Regions from separate parts of the Microbacterium sp. NPDC089698 genome, predicted to be linked through region 2. Evidence: predicted binding sites of a transcription regulator. Region 2 holds the regulator's gene; the other holds the start of a gene.
The links. The regulator HrcA, encoded in region 2, represses chaperone genes, less so after heat shock. The targets are predictions, from matches to a motif close to TTNGCACTCGNNNNNNNCGAGTGCNAA.

Region 1: a site for HrcA is predicted at 1,446-1,472, ahead of groL (chaperonin GroEL). Genes of this name have one in related genera too.

The regions. Positions count from the first base shown of each region.
Region 1 is NZ_JBIVHE010000008.1:130,754-134,159, forward strand. It holds gene groL (chaperonin GroEL) at 1-1,409, opposite strand, end outside; gene ACIPY5_RS18895 (LytR C-terminal domain-containing protein) at 1,527-2,132, opposite strand; gene ACIPY5_RS18900 (DUF3263 domain-containing protein) at 2,206-2,463, opposite strand; gene msrB (peptide-methionine (R)-S-oxide reductase MsrB) at 2,569-2,985, shown strand; gene ACIPY5_RS18910 (nitroreductase family protein) at 2,982-3,406, shown strand, end outside.
Region 2 is NZ_JBIVHE010000001.1:578,295-581,700, forward strand. It holds gene ACIPY5_RS02795 (16S rRNA (uracil(1498)-N(3))-methyltransferase) at 1-55, opposite strand, end outside; gene dnaJ (molecular chaperone DnaJ) at 62-1,168, opposite strand; gene hrcA (heat-inducible transcriptional repressor HrcA) at 1,218-2,252, opposite strand; gene ACIPY5_RS02810 (carboxylesterase/lipase family protein) at 2,402-3,406, shown strand, end outside.

The sequences.
Region 1 (3,406 bases), on a different contig from region 2:
AGCTCGGAGACCTTGTGCGCGACGACACCCGGCTCGAGACCGGCGTTGAGCGCGATCTGCTTGAGCGGCGCCTCGATCGCGACGCGAACGATGTTCGCACCGGTCGCCTCGTCGCCCGAGAGCTCGAGGCCGTTGAGGGCCTTCGTGCCGGACTGGATCAGCGCGACGCCACCACCGGCGACGATGCCCTCCTCGACGGCGGCCTTCGCGTTGCGGACGGCGTCCTCGATGCGGTGCTTGCGCTCCTTGAGCTCGACCTCGGTGGCCGCGCCCGCCTTGATGACGGCCACGCCGCCGGCGAGCTTGGCGAGGCGCTCCTGCAGCTTCTCGCGGTCGTAGTCGCTGTCGGTGTTCTCGATCTCGCGACGGATCTGGGTCACGCGACCGGCGATCTGCTCGGCGTCGCCGGCACCCTCGACGATCGTGGTCTCGTCCTTGGTGACGATGACCTTGCGCGCACGGCCCAGCAGGTCGAGGGTCGCGTTCTCGAGCTTGAGACCGACCTCCTCGGTGATCACGGTGCCGCCGGTGAGGATGGCGATGTCCTGCAGCTGCGCCTTGCGACGGTCGCCGAAGCCCGGAGCCTTGACGGCGACGGACTTGAAGATGCCGCGGATCTTGTTCAGCACCAGGGTCGCGAGGGCTTCGCCCTCGACGTCCTCGGCGATGATGACGAGCTCCTTGCCGTCCTGGATCACCTTGTCGACGACGGGCAGAAGGTCCTTGATGTTCGAGATCTTCTGGTTCGCGATGAGGATGTACGGGTCCTCGAAGACGGCCTCCTGGCGGTCCGGGTCCGTGACGAAGTACGGGTTCAGGTAGCCCTTGTCGAAGCGCATGCCCTCGGTGAGCTCGAGCTCGGTGCCGAAGGTCTGGGACTCCTCGACCGTGACCACGCCCTCCTTGCCGACCTTGTCGATGGCCTCGGCGATGAGCTCGCCGATCTCCGGGTCGGCGGCCGAGATCGACGCGGTGGCGGCGATCTGCTCCTTCGACTCGATCTCCTTGGCGGAGGCGAGCAGCTCGGCGGTGATGGCGGCGACGGCCTTCTCGATGCCCTTCTTCAGGCTGATCGGGTCGGCACCGGCTGCCACGTTGCGCAGGCCCTCGCGGACGAGCGCCTGGGCGAGCACCGTGGCGGTCGTGGTGCCGTCACCGGCGACGTCGTCCGTCTTCTTCGCGACCTCCTTGACGAGCTCCGCGCCGATCTTCTCGTACGGGTCGTCGAGCTCGATCTCCTTGGCGATGGACACGCCGTCGTTCGTGATGGTGGGGGCGCCCCACTTCTTCTCGAGCACGACGTTGCGGCCACGCGGGCCGAGGGTCACCTTGACCGCGTCGGCCAGGATGTTCAGGCCGCGCTCGAGACCGCGACGGGCCTCCTCATCGAAAGCGATGATCTTTGCCATGAGTTCTGTCGTCCCTCCTGGACGTAGACATTGGGTTTAGCACTCAGATCAGTCGAGTGCTAAACCCAGTCTGGCACTCGACCCCTGTGAGTGCAAGCCGCGGAGAGGCGTCCGGCCTCAGCCCGCCGAACCGTCGCCCGACGTGTCCGCGGGGGTCGGCTCGGTCGTGGGCGCGTTCTTCGCGAGATCCTGCCCGAGCACCACCGTCAGCTGCTTCTGGCCGGCCACGACATCGTCGCCGTACTGATCGCTCTGGGCGGTCTTCGTCGCCCCGATGAGGTTCGCGAGCGCCTGCGCCGCGGACTTGTCCGCCTCGGTCTTGTAGTAGACGGTCGTCGCCGGGAAGTCCTGCGTGCTGGCGTCGCTCGCGGCCACGGCGTTCCCGGCGAACCCGGCGGCGACGATCGTGTCGCGCGTGCTCGCGGCGAGGCCGTTCGCCGTGGTCGCGTTCAGCACCAGCACGGCGTAGGACGTGTCCAGCGCCGGCGCGGAGGCGGTCGCCGTGCGCGAGACGCTGGGCATCGGGGTGGCGCTGTCGAAGCTGATCCTGCCCATGGCGAGCATCGCGGCAAAGATGCCGATGGCGATGAGCGCGGCGGTCGCCACGGCGGCCCAGAGCAGCACGAACCAGCCGCGCATCCCGGGGTTCTCGGCGCGGTGGGCGCCGACGCGGCCCTGTGCGTGCGGGATCACGTCGAATCGGTCGCGGGCGGAGTCTGGCATTCCACGATGTTATCCGGGGTGCTCCTGCGGTTTCCGTGAACGACAGGCCGGGAGCACGAGCCGCGTTCCCGCCTCAGCCGGCGGAGAGCGCGGTGCGGCCGCTCCGGCGGGCCGCCGCGTCCTCGCGGATCCGGCGAAGACGGCGCACCAGCATCGGATCCTCGACCAGCGCCTGCTCGGAATCGATGACCCGGTCCAGCAGCTGGTAGTAGCGCGCCGGCGTGAGCTCCAGCTCGGCGCGGATCGCCTCCTCCTTGGCGCTGGAGTGCCCTGGGCGCCGCGCCTCGAACGCGAGGATGACGCGTTCGCGGTCGCTCAGGAGGTCGGTCACCGTCCCAGGCTACGTCCCGGCCGGCGCCGCACCGGGACGGCGCGCCCGTCTGTGGCCCCGCGGCGCGCGGAACGCGGGAGAATGGATCCGACCCCGGGAGGATCCATGTCGCACCGCGTGACCAAGACCGACGCCGAATGGCGGGCCGAGCTCGACCCGCAGCAGTACGCCGTGCTGCGCGAAGCCGCGACCGAACGGGCATGGACCGGTGAGCTGCTCGACGAGCACCGCGCCGGCCTCTACACCTGCGGCGCCTGCGGCTCCGAGCTGTTCCACAGCGGCACGAAGTTCGACTCGGGCTGCGGCTGGCCGAGCTTCTACGAGTCCGTCCGCCCCGAGGCCGTCGAGCTCATCGAGGACACGAGTCTCGGGATGACCCGCACCGAGGTGCGCTGCGCGAACTGCGGTTCGCACCTGGGTCACGTCTTCCCCGACGGGTTCGGCACGCCCACCGGCGACCGCTACTGCATGAACTCGATCGCGCTGTCCTTCCAGCCGGACGAATCCGCCACCGAGGCATGAGCGCGCTCGAGGCCGTCCGACGCCGGCAGTCCTGGTCCAAGGTGACCCCTGAGGCGCCGACGCGGGAGCAGCTGCTGCCCCTGATCGCCGCCGCCGGCCGGGTCGCCGATCACTCCTCGCTCCGCCCCTGGCGTCTGATCGAGCTGCGCGGCGAGGACCGGGAGCGACTGGGATCCGCGATCGCGCAGGCGACGGGCGACTCCTCCCCGTCGTCCAAGCCGCTGCGCGCCTCCCTCCTGATCGCCGTCGTGGCCAGCTATCGGCGCAGCGACAAGGTTCCGCGCTGGGAGCAGGAGGCGGTCGCCTCCGGCGTCGCGCATGTGCTCAGCCTGCTGCTCGACGAGGCGGGCTGGGGCGTCATCTGGCGCACGGGCGGCTACACCCGCACCGCGGCCGTGGCGCGCGCGCACGGGCTCGGCCC
Region 2 (3,406 bases):
CGAGGGATCCGGCCGCCGCCGCCGTCGCATCGGGCGTCACGAAGTGCAGGGCCATCGCGGATCAGCCCCGGAAGCGGTCGCGCAGCTTGGAGAACAGCCCCTGGTGGAACTCGGCGAGCTTCGGCGCCGGCGCCTTGGTGCGCTTGGCGAAGTCCTCGATGAGCTGGCGCTCCTTGTGATCGAGCTTGGTCGGGGTGAGCACCTGCACGCCCACGCGCAGGTCACCGCGCTGGCTTCCGCGCAGCGGCGTGATGCCGCGGCCCTTGATCGTCAGCACGTCGCCCGACTGCAGGCCCTGGCGGATCTCCAGGTCCACGGATCCGTCCAGGGACTCGATCGTCGTCGTGGCGCCGAGGATGGCATCGCTCATCGCGACCTCGAGGGTCGCGAGCAGGTCGTCGCCGTCGCGACTGAACCGGGCGTGCGGGGCGACGGTCACCTCGACGTACAGGTCGCCGTTCGGACCGCCGGCGCGGCCGACCTCGCCGGATCCGGGCAGCTGCAGGCGCAGGCCGGTCTCGACGCCGGCCGGGATGTCGAGCCCGACCGTGCGGCGCGAACGCACCCGCCCCTGGCCGTTGCAGGTCTGGCACGGGAACGGGATCGTCGTGCCGAACCCCTCGCAGGATCCGCAGGGAGCGGTCGTGATGACGTTGCCGAGCAGGCTGCGCACCTGCTGCTGGACGTGGCCGGAGCCGCCGCAGATGTCGCAGGTGACGGGCGAGGTGCCCTCCTGGCAGCAGGATCCCTGGCACGTCTCGCAGAGCACGGCCGTGTCCACCTCGATGTCGCGGTGCACGCCGAACACGACGTCGCCGAGTTCGAGCGTCACGCGCACGAGGGCGTCCTGTCCGCGCTCCCGGCGCGAGCGCGGACGGGCGGAGCGCGCCCCTCCTCCGCCGAAGAAGGTCTCGAAGATGTCGCCGAAGCCGCCGAACCCTCCGAAGCCGCCGTTGCCGTTCTGGTCGCCGCCCATGTCGTAGCGGCGCCGCGAGTCGGCATCGCTCAGCACGTCGTAGGCGTGCGTGACGAGCTTGAATCGCTCCGCCGCATCCTCACTGGGGTTCACATCGGGGTGCAGCTGACGTGCGAGCCGCCGATACGCCTTCTTGATCTCATCCTCGCTCGCATCGCGCGAGACGCCGAGGACCTCGTAGTGATCCGTCACCATCGCCTTTCCGGGCCGCCGGGCGGCGGCGCGTGTGTTCTGCGGCCGCTCAGCGGCCGGACTCGTCCTCTTCGAGCAGCCTCGACAGGTAGCGGGCCACGGCCCGCGCCGCCGCGAGATTGCTCGGGTAGTCCATCCGGGTCGGCCCCATCACGCCCACGCGTGCGGTGCCGCCGTGCGTCAGGTAGTCGCTCGCCACGATCGATGCCTCGCCGAGGCCGAAGGCGGCGTTCTCCGTGCCGATGCTCGCGGCGAGCCCGTGCTCGTCGACGCGCATCTCGCTCATCAGCCGCAGCAGCGTCACCTGCTCCTCGATCGCCTCGAGGAGGGGATGGATGCTGCCGCGGAAGTCGTGCTCGCGGCGGGCGAGGGTCGCCGCCCCCGCCATCACCAGGCGCTCCTGGCGGAACTCCGCGAGCTCCTCCGCCACGGCGCGCAGCACGGCGGCGCGGGCGGCGTCGATCCGAGGGCCGTACGACGTGTCCGCCGCCGCCTCCACGCGCTCCGCGCCGCGGCGCACCGAGCGGCCGGTCAGCAGCTCGGTGATGACCGCGCGGAGCAGCCCCAGCTCGGCGTCGTCCAGCTCGACCGGCAGCGGCACGATCCGCTGCGAGACGCCGCCCGCATCGGTGACGAGCACGATCAGCAGCCGGTTCGGGGCGAGGGCGACGAGCTCGACGTGCGTGATGTGCGCCCGGGCGAAAGACGGGTACTGCGCGAGAGCGACCTGTCCCGTGAGCCGCGTGAGCACGCGCACGGTGCGCACCATGAGGTCGTCGAGGTCGGCGGGATCCGCGAGGAAGGCCGTGATCGCGCTGCGCTGGGCCGCCGAGAGCGGCCGCACCTGCGCGAGATGGTCGACGAACACGCGATAGCCCTTGTCGGTCGGCACCCGCCCGGAGGAGGTGTGCGGCGCCGCGATGAGGTCCTCGTCCTCGAGCTGGGCCATGTCGTTGCGGATCGTCGCGGCGGACACGCCGAACGCGTGCCGCTCCACGATCGACTTGCTGCCGACCGGCTCATTCGTCTCGACGTAGTCCTCGACGATGGCGCGGAGCACCTGGAGTCCGCGTTCTGAGACCATCGCTCCTCCTCGCCGTTGGCACTCGTGCATCCTGAGTGCCAATCCTATCCTGCCGGGCCCTTCGACAGGCTCATGGGCCGGACATGTCGGGGATCCGCAGCACCGGGGACCGGACATGCCGAGGATGCGGCTGTCCCTAGGATGTGGCCATGGACCAGGACCTCGTGCGCACCAGGATCTCCTTCGGCGAGCTGATCGGCCGGCGCAGCGACGGCATCGACCGGTATCTCGGCGTGCCGTACGCGGCGCCGCCCTTCGGAGAAGACCGCTTCCGTTCGCCTCGGCCCGCCGATGCCTGGTCCGCACCGCGCGATGCCGCGACGTTCGGCCCGACCGCGCCGCAGCTGCCGTATGCCGGTGCGACCGCGGAGATACTCGGCAGCCTCCGCATCGCGGGAGAGGACATCCTCACGGCCAACGTCTGGTCTCCGTCGGGCGCGGACGGCGCCCCGGTGGTGCTGTGGATCCACGGCGGCGCCCTGGAGCGCGGCACGGCGGCGCTGTCGATGTACGACGGCACCGAGTTCGCGCGGGACGGCGTGGTGTTCGTCAGCGTCAACTACCGTCTGGGTTCCGAGGGCTTCTCCGTGCTGGCGGACGCGCCGCGCAACCTGGGCCTCCAGGACGTCGCGGCGGCCCTGCGCTGGGTGCGCGACGAGATCGCGGCGTTCGGCGGCGATCCGGGTCGGATCACCCTCATGGGCGAGTCCGCCGGCGGAGCGCTCGTCGCCGCACTGCTGTCGCGACCGGACACGAGGGCGCTGGTGCGCGGCGGCATCGTGCAGTCCGGGCCGCTCGAGGCGCAGTCCCCCGAGCGCGGCGGACGCGTGACCCGCCAGCTCGCGAAGCGGCTCGGAGTCGCGGCCACGCGGGAGGCGTTCGCGGCGCTCGCACCGGACGCCCTGCTCGAGGCGCGACGCGCCCAGTCCGCCGGCTCCTCCCCGCTCGGCGGAGCCCCCGGCTTCCAGCTCGTGCGGGATCCCGCGTCGCTGCCGCAATCACCGCACGAGGCGCTCGCCGACGCCGACATGCCGCTCCTGATCGGCACCAACACCGACGAGTACCGGCTCTGGTTCCCCCCGGAGGCGGTGCGGGGCATCCGGCCGTCGAAGCTCCTGCTCGCGCGACTCGCGCTGCGGATCCCCGCGGCGGCC